Linked DNA regions of Cyanobium sp. PCC 7001. The protein of the gene in region 1 binds, or shares a complex with, the protein of each later gene. Links are inferred from orthologs where the notes say so. Each region holds a gene or a part of one and is shown on either strand. Other genes may lie near its edges.

Region 1 (3,190 bases):
CGCCCTGGTGGCCAGCCCCCTGATCGAGCAGGTGATGCTGGTGGGGCAGGACCGCAAGCAGCTTGGGGGGCTGCTGGTGCCCAGGCCCGAGGCTCTGGAGGCCTTCGCCTCGGCCGCCGGTCTGGGCTGGAACGCCGAGGCCCCTGCCGAGCCTGCCCTGCTGCGGGCCCTGACCCGGGAGTGCAACCGGCTGCTGGCGGACCGACCCGGCTCCCGGCCCGATGAGCGCCTGGGCGGGGTGGCCCTGGTGGAGCCCTTCAGCCTGGAGAACGGTCTGCTCACACAGACCCTCAAGCAGCGGCGCGACCGGATTGCCAGCCGTGATGCGGCCGTGATCGAGGCTCTCTACAGCTGAGCTGGCGGGGGTGCGGGCAACCGCCGGTTGACCTGCACCCCGGCCGCTGAGAGCCTGACCATTGCTTTTCTCCCCGCATGGCCAACGGCAGTCTGTCGATCAAGCGCTCCATCACCGTGCGGGCGGTGGTCACCCCCCGCTGGAAGGAGGATGCCGAGCGCGAGCTCAGTAACGCCCTGGTGGCCAGCGATGGCCAGCTGGCCCAGCTGGAGCAGGAGGGCCAGCAGCTGGTGGACGAGATCCGCCGCCAGAGCATCAACCCCCTCGATCCGCGGGTGCAGGACCAGGTGGCCTCGGTGCAGCAGCAGGTGGCCGCCAAGCGCGCCGAGCTCGAGGATCAGAAGCGGCAGATCCTCGAGCAGCAGCGCCAGGTGCGCGAACTGGAGATGGAGCAGATCGTGGAGCAGGGGCAGCTGGAGAGCTTCTGCGAGGTGCAGGTGGGCGACAACCTGGTGCAGAAGCTGCAGGCTTCCGTGCTGGTGCGCGACGGCGTGATCGAGGCGATCGAAGGCGCCTCGTAAAATCCGCCCAAACCGCGCGGCGCACTCCGTTGGCCACCCACGAAATCTTCATGCCCGCCCTCTCCTCCACGATGACGGAGGGCAAGATCGTGGAATGGCTCAAGCAGCCCGGCGACCGCGTCGAGCGCGGTGAGTCGGTGCTGGTGGTGGAGAGCGACAAGGCCGACATGGACGTGGAGGCCTTTCAGGAGGGCTTCCTCGCCGCCGTGCTGATGCCGGCCGGCGGTACCGCCCCCGTGGGCGAGACGATCGGCCTGATCGTCGAGACCGAGGAGGAGATCGCCGCCGCCGCCGCGGCAGCTCCTGCAGCGCCGGCCGCCGCCCCGGCGCCGGTTGCCACCACGCCGCCGCCCGCGGCTCACCCGGCGGCGCCCCCGGCTCCGGTGCCCACACCCGCCGTCACCCCTGCACCATCTCCGGCTCCGGCTCCGGCTCCGGCCGCTCCAGCCCCGCTGGCGGTCCCGGCGATGGCCCCGGCCTCCACCGCCAGCGGCCGCGTGGTGGCCACCCCACGGGCCAGGAAGCTGGCCGGTCAGCTCGGGGTGGATCTCGGAGCCCTGCGGGGCAGCGGCCCCCACGGCCGCATCCAGGCCGAGGACGTGCTGGCCGCGACCGGCCAGCCCATCACCGTGCCCCGGGTGGCCGAGGGGTCGGCGCCGGCTGCCGCGGCGTCTGGAAACGGTGCCGCTGCTCCGGCCCCCGCCCCCGCCGGGCAGACCTTCGGCCGCCCGGGTGAGGCCGTCGCCTTCAACACCCTGCAGAACGCGGTCAACCGCAACATGCTCGCCAGCCTGGCGGTGCCCACGTTCCGCGTGGGCTACACGATCACCACCACCAAGCTGGATGCCTTCTACAAGCAGGTGAAGAGCAAGGGGGTCACGATGACGGCTCTGCTGGCCAAGGCGGTGGCGGTGACCCTGGCCCGCCACCCCCAGGTGAACGCGGCCACCGCCGCCGACGGCAGTGCCATGGCCTATCCCACGGCCGTGAACGTGGCCGTGGCGGTGGCCATGGAGGACGGGGGCCTGATTACCCCGGTGCTCGCCAATGCCGACAGCACTGACATCTATGCCCTGGCGCGCAGCTGGGCCGATCTGGTGGCCCGGGCCCGCAGCAAGCAGCTGCAGCCCGAGGAGTACAGCACCGGCACCTTCACCCTTTCGAATCTGGGGATGTTCGGCGTGGATCGCTTCGACGCGATCCTGCCCCCCGGCACCGGGGCGATCCTGGCTGTGGCCGCCTCCCGGCCTTGCTTGGTGGCAGGCAAGGATGGATCGATCAGGGTGGCCAACCAGATGCAGGTGAACCTCACCTGCGATCACCGCACGATCTACGGGGCCCACGCGGCCGCCTTCCTCAAGGATCTCGCCCAGCTGATCGAAACCAGCCCCGAAAGCCTCGCCCTCTGAAGCGGGCCGGCAGCACCACCGGCGGTTCTCGTCAGTGCGCTAGTACTGGCCTGCCTGATCGGCCATCCCCGGCCCGCTGTGCTTGTCCAGCGATTGCGCACCCCCTTCGCCTGCCGCCGGCCTCGGGGATCCCGATGACCTGAAGCTCTCCAGCTACGACTTCCCGCTGCCTCAGGAGCGGATCGCCCAGCGGCCGGTGGAGCCCCGCCATGCGGCCCGGCTTCTGGTGGTGGATCCGGAGCCCGACTGCCGCCACCGGCAGGTGTGGGATCTGCAGCAGGAGCTGCGGCCGGGTGACCTGCTGGTGGTGAACGACACCCGGGTGCTGCGCGCCCGGCTGCAGGCCCGCCGCCCCAGCGGTGGTGCCGTGGAACTGCTGGTGCTGGAACCCTGGACCGGGCCCGGTGCGGCAGCCGGACAGTGGCTCTGTCTGGCCCGGCCCGGCAAGCGGCTCCATCCCGGCGATGGCCTGGAGGTGGTGGCGGAGGGCCAGCCTCCCCTCACCGTCACGGTGGTGGCCCGGGATGGAGACACGGGCGGGCGCGTGATCCAGTTCCCGCCGGACTGCGACCACGCCGCGACGCTCGAGCCGCTGCTGGTGCGCTACGGGGCCATCCCGCTGCCGCCCTACATCCACGAGCACCACCCGTCCGACAGCGACCGCTACCAGACCCGCTATGCCTCCCGTCCCGGGGCTGTGGCCGCTCCCACGGCAGGCCTGCACCTGAGCGATGAGCTGCTCGCGGCCATCCGCCGCCGCGGCGTGGAAATCGCCACCACCACCCTGCACGTGGGACTGGGCACCTTCCGGCCGGTGGAAACGGAAGACCTGCGCGGCCTGGAGCTCCACAGCGAGTGGGTGGAGGTGAGCCACGAGCTGGTGGCGGCGGTGCAGGCCTGCCGTG
Region 2 (3,210 bases), 1.5 Mb from region 1 along the record:
CCGCGCCGGAACCCTGCCGTGAGCGCTGCGGCTGAGCCACTGATCAGCAGCCGGCGGAATCCGCTGGTGAAGCGGCTTCGGCAGCTCCACACCGCCAAGGGGCGCCGCGAACAGGGGTTGGTGCTGCTCGAAGGCACCCACCTGCTCCAGGAGGCCCTGCGGCTGGGCCTGGAGCCTGCCCATCTGCTGGCCACAGGGATGTGGCAGCGGAACCATGCCCCCACCCTCGGCGCCATCCGCGCTGGTGTCGCCATCACCACCGTCACCGAGGAGGTGCTCGCCGCCGTCGCCACCACCGACCACCCCGATGGGGTGGTGGCCGCCCTGCCGACCCCGCCCGCCGGCTGGGGGCCGGCGACGGCACGGCTGGTTCTCGCCCTCGATGGGGTGCAGGATCCGGGCAATCTGGGCACGTTGATGCGCACGGCTCTGGCCGCCGGCGTGGAGGCGCTGTGGTTGGCCGAGGGGGCCGATCCCCTCCAGCCCAAGGCGCTGCGGGCCTCGGCCGGGGCGGCCCTGGCCCTGCCCTTGCAGCGGGGCAGTCGCGAGACGCTGCTGCACCAGCTCGGGGAGCTCGCCGCCCGCACCGCCGAGACAGGCTCCGAAGCCCTGCAGGTGGTGGCCACCGTTCCACCCCAGGCAGGCGCCATCCCCTACTGGCAGCTGGACTGGCAACGGCCCACGGTGCTGCTGCTGGGCCAGGAGGGCGCCGGCCTCTCCGGGCAGCTGCTGCAGCGGGCCACCCACCGCGTCACGATCCCCCACAGCGCGGCGGTGGAGTCGCTCAATGTGGCGGTGGCCGCCGCCCCGCTGCTGCTGGAGCGCCTGCGTCAGCAGCAGCAGGATCCCCAGCAGCTCCCGCAGCCGCTGGACTGACGCCGGACCGGTCACGGGGGAGAATGCCCCCACCTGAGCACGGCCCCCGGTGAGCGACGCCCCCTCCACAGCCGCCTTCGACTTCGACGTGATCGTGATCGGCGCCGGCTACGGCGGTTTCGATGCGGCCAAGCACGCGGCGGAGCACGGGCTGACGGTGGCGATCGTCGAAGGGCGTGACATGGGCGGCACCTGCGTGAACCGCGGCTGTGTGCCCTCCAAGGCCCTGCTGGCCGCCAGCGGCCGGGTGCGGGAGCTGGCCGATGCCGAGCACCTGGCCGGCTTCGGCATCCACGCCGCCCCGGTGCGCTTCGAGCGCCAGAAGATCGCCGATCACGCCAACCAGCTGGTGGCCACGATCCGCACCAACCTCACCAAGACCCTGGAGCGGGCCGGCGCCACCATCCTGCGGGGCAAAGGGCGCCTGGCGGGCCATCAGCAGGTGACCGTGCGGGAGAGCGGCAGCGGCGTGGAGCGCACCTACAGCGCCCGTGACGTGATCCTGGCCACCGGGTCCGAGCCGTTCGTGCCCCGCGGCATCGAGACCGACGGCCGCACCGTGTTCACCAGCGACGAGGCCGTGAGCCTGGAGTGGCTGCCCCGCTGGCTGGCCATCATCGGCAGCGGCTACATCGGCCTGGAGTTCGCCGATGTGTACACCGCCCTGGGCTGTGAGGTCACCATGATTGAGGCCCTCGATCGGGTGATGCCCACCTTCGATCCCGACATCGCCAAGATCGCTGCCCGCCACCTGATCGACGGCCGCGACATCGACGCCAGGGCAGGCGTGCTGGCCCGCAAGGTCACCCCCGGTTGTCCGGTGACCATCGAGCTGGCCGACATGCAGACCAAGGAGTTGGTGGAAACCCTGGAGGTGGACGCGGTGCTGGTGGCCACCGGCCGCGTGCCCAGCAGCGGCGAACTCAACCTGGCGGCCGTGGGGGTGGAAACCGAGCGCGGCTTCATTCCCGTGGACGACCACATGCGCGTACTGGTGGGGGGTGAGCCCGTGCCCCATCTCTGGGCCGTGGGCGATGTGACCGGAAAGATGATGCTGGCCCACACCGCTGCTGCCCAGGGCACCGTGGCCATCGACAACATCCTCGGCCACGGCAGGCGGATCGACTATCGCTCCATCCCGGCCGCCACCTTCACCCACCCCGAGATCAGCTCGGTGGGCCTGAGCGAGGCGGAGGCCAAGGCGCTAGCGGCGAAGGATGGCTTCGAGCTGGGCAGCGTGCGCAGCTATTTCAAGGCCAACTCCAAGGCCCTGGCGGAGCTCGAGAGCGATGGTCTGATGAAGCTGCTGTTCAACAAGGCCACCGGTGAAGTGCTGGGCGCCCACATCTACGGCCTGCATGCCGCCGACCTGATTCAGGAGATCGCCAACGCCGTGGCGCGCCGCCAGAGTGTGGTGCAGCTGGCCAGCGAGGTGCACACCCATCCCACCCTCAGTGAGGTGGTGGAGGTGGCCTACAAGCAGGCCGCCATGGCCGTGGCCTGATATCGGGCCTGCCTCCCCCAAGAACACCACCCTGCTCCCAGCCCCTTCCCGCCTCTGATGGAGATCCGCCGCCGCCCCCCGAACCCCAAAGTGAAGGTGGCCCACCTGGAATACGCCATTCCCCACGACGAGGCCGAGCCGAGGCACATCCTCGAGCGGATCGTGTGGGACAAGGACCGGGAGGTGACCAGCGCCAGGGCACGGCTGCCCCTGGAGAAGCTGCGGGCCCAGGTGGCCGATCTGCCGCCCACCCGTGATTTCGAGGCGGCGCTGCGGGCGAGCTGCCGCAAGCCCGCCGTGATCGCCGAGATCAAGAAGGCCAGCCCCAGCAAGGGGGTGATCCGGGAGGACTTCGACCCGGAAGCCATTGCCCGCGGCTATGCCGCAGGCGGTGCCAGTTGTCTGTCGGTGCTCACCGACAAAACCTTCTTCCAGGGGGGCTTCGAGGTGCTCGTCCAGGTGCGGCAGGTGGTGGATCAGCCGCTGCTCTGCAAGGACTTCATCCTCACGCCTTACCAGCTGCATCAGGCCCGGGCCGCCGGTGCCGATGCCGCGCTCCTGATCGCCGCCATCCTCAGCGACCAGGACATGGCCTACCTGCTCAAGGTGGCCCGCAGCCTGGGCCTGGCCGTGCTGGTGGAAGTGCATGACGCCGCAGAGCTCGAGCGGGTGCTGGCCCTCGAGGGGGTGCGCCTGATCGGCATCAACAACCGCGACCTCACCAGCTTCCACACCGATCTGGCCACCACCGAGCAGCTCATGGAGGGCTATGGCGCGGCGATCCGGGAGCGCGGCGCCCTGCTGGTGAGCGAGTCGGGCCTGTTCAGCCG

What was found.
Region 2: the proteins of CPCC7001_RS13225 (region 1) and CPCC7001_RS06190 are in contact, whole or in part, in a crystal structure (PDB 1EBD), measured with the Geobacillus stearothermophilus proteins. The link is inferred for Cyanobium sp. PCC 7001 from one-to-one orthologs. Residues at the interface, in WP_033016211.1 of Geobacillus stearothermophilus: Ile130, Ala131, Met132, Pro133, Arg136, Arg140, Glu141, Asn155, Arg157; in WP_049624544.1 of Geobacillus stearothermophilus: Pro340, Ser341, Asp344, Tyr345, Arg403, Asp406, Val408, Glu431, Ala432, Gly433, Asp438.

Annotation. Positions count from the first base shown.
Region 1 is NZ_DS990556.1:2,710,275-2,713,464, forward strand. What follows is about bases 216-3,095. They hold CPCC7001_RS13225 (dihydrolipoamide acetyltransferase family protein), read left to right. Parts: upstream 216-905; coding sequence 906-2,285; downstream 2,286-3,095. Other genes in these bases: CPCC7001_RS13215 (AMP-binding protein), read left to right, coding at 216-355; CPCC7001_RS13220 (YlqD family protein), read left to right, coding at 433-876; queA (tRNA preQ1(34) S-adenosylmethionine ribosyltransferase-isomerase QueA), read left to right, coding at 2,368-3,095. In the rest of the region: more of CPCC7001_RS13215, read left to right, coding at 1-215; more of queA, read left to right, coding at 3,096-3,190.
Region 2 is NZ_DS990556.1:1,259,151-1,262,360, reverse strand. What follows is about bases 253-3,152. They hold CPCC7001_RS06190 (dihydrolipoyl dehydrogenase), read left to right. Parts: upstream 253-925; coding sequence 926-2,380; downstream 2,381-3,152. Other genes in these bases: trpC (indole-3-glycerol phosphate synthase TrpC), read left to right, coding at 2,438-3,152; CPCC7001_RS06195 (RNA methyltransferase), read left to right, coding at 253-876. Outside these bases: more of CPCC7001_RS06195, read left to right, coding at 19-252; more of trpC, read left to right, coding at 3,153-3,210. UniProt on the Escherichia coli protein: Lipoamide dehydrogenase is a component of the glycine cleavage system as well as of the alpha-ketoacid dehydrogenase complexes.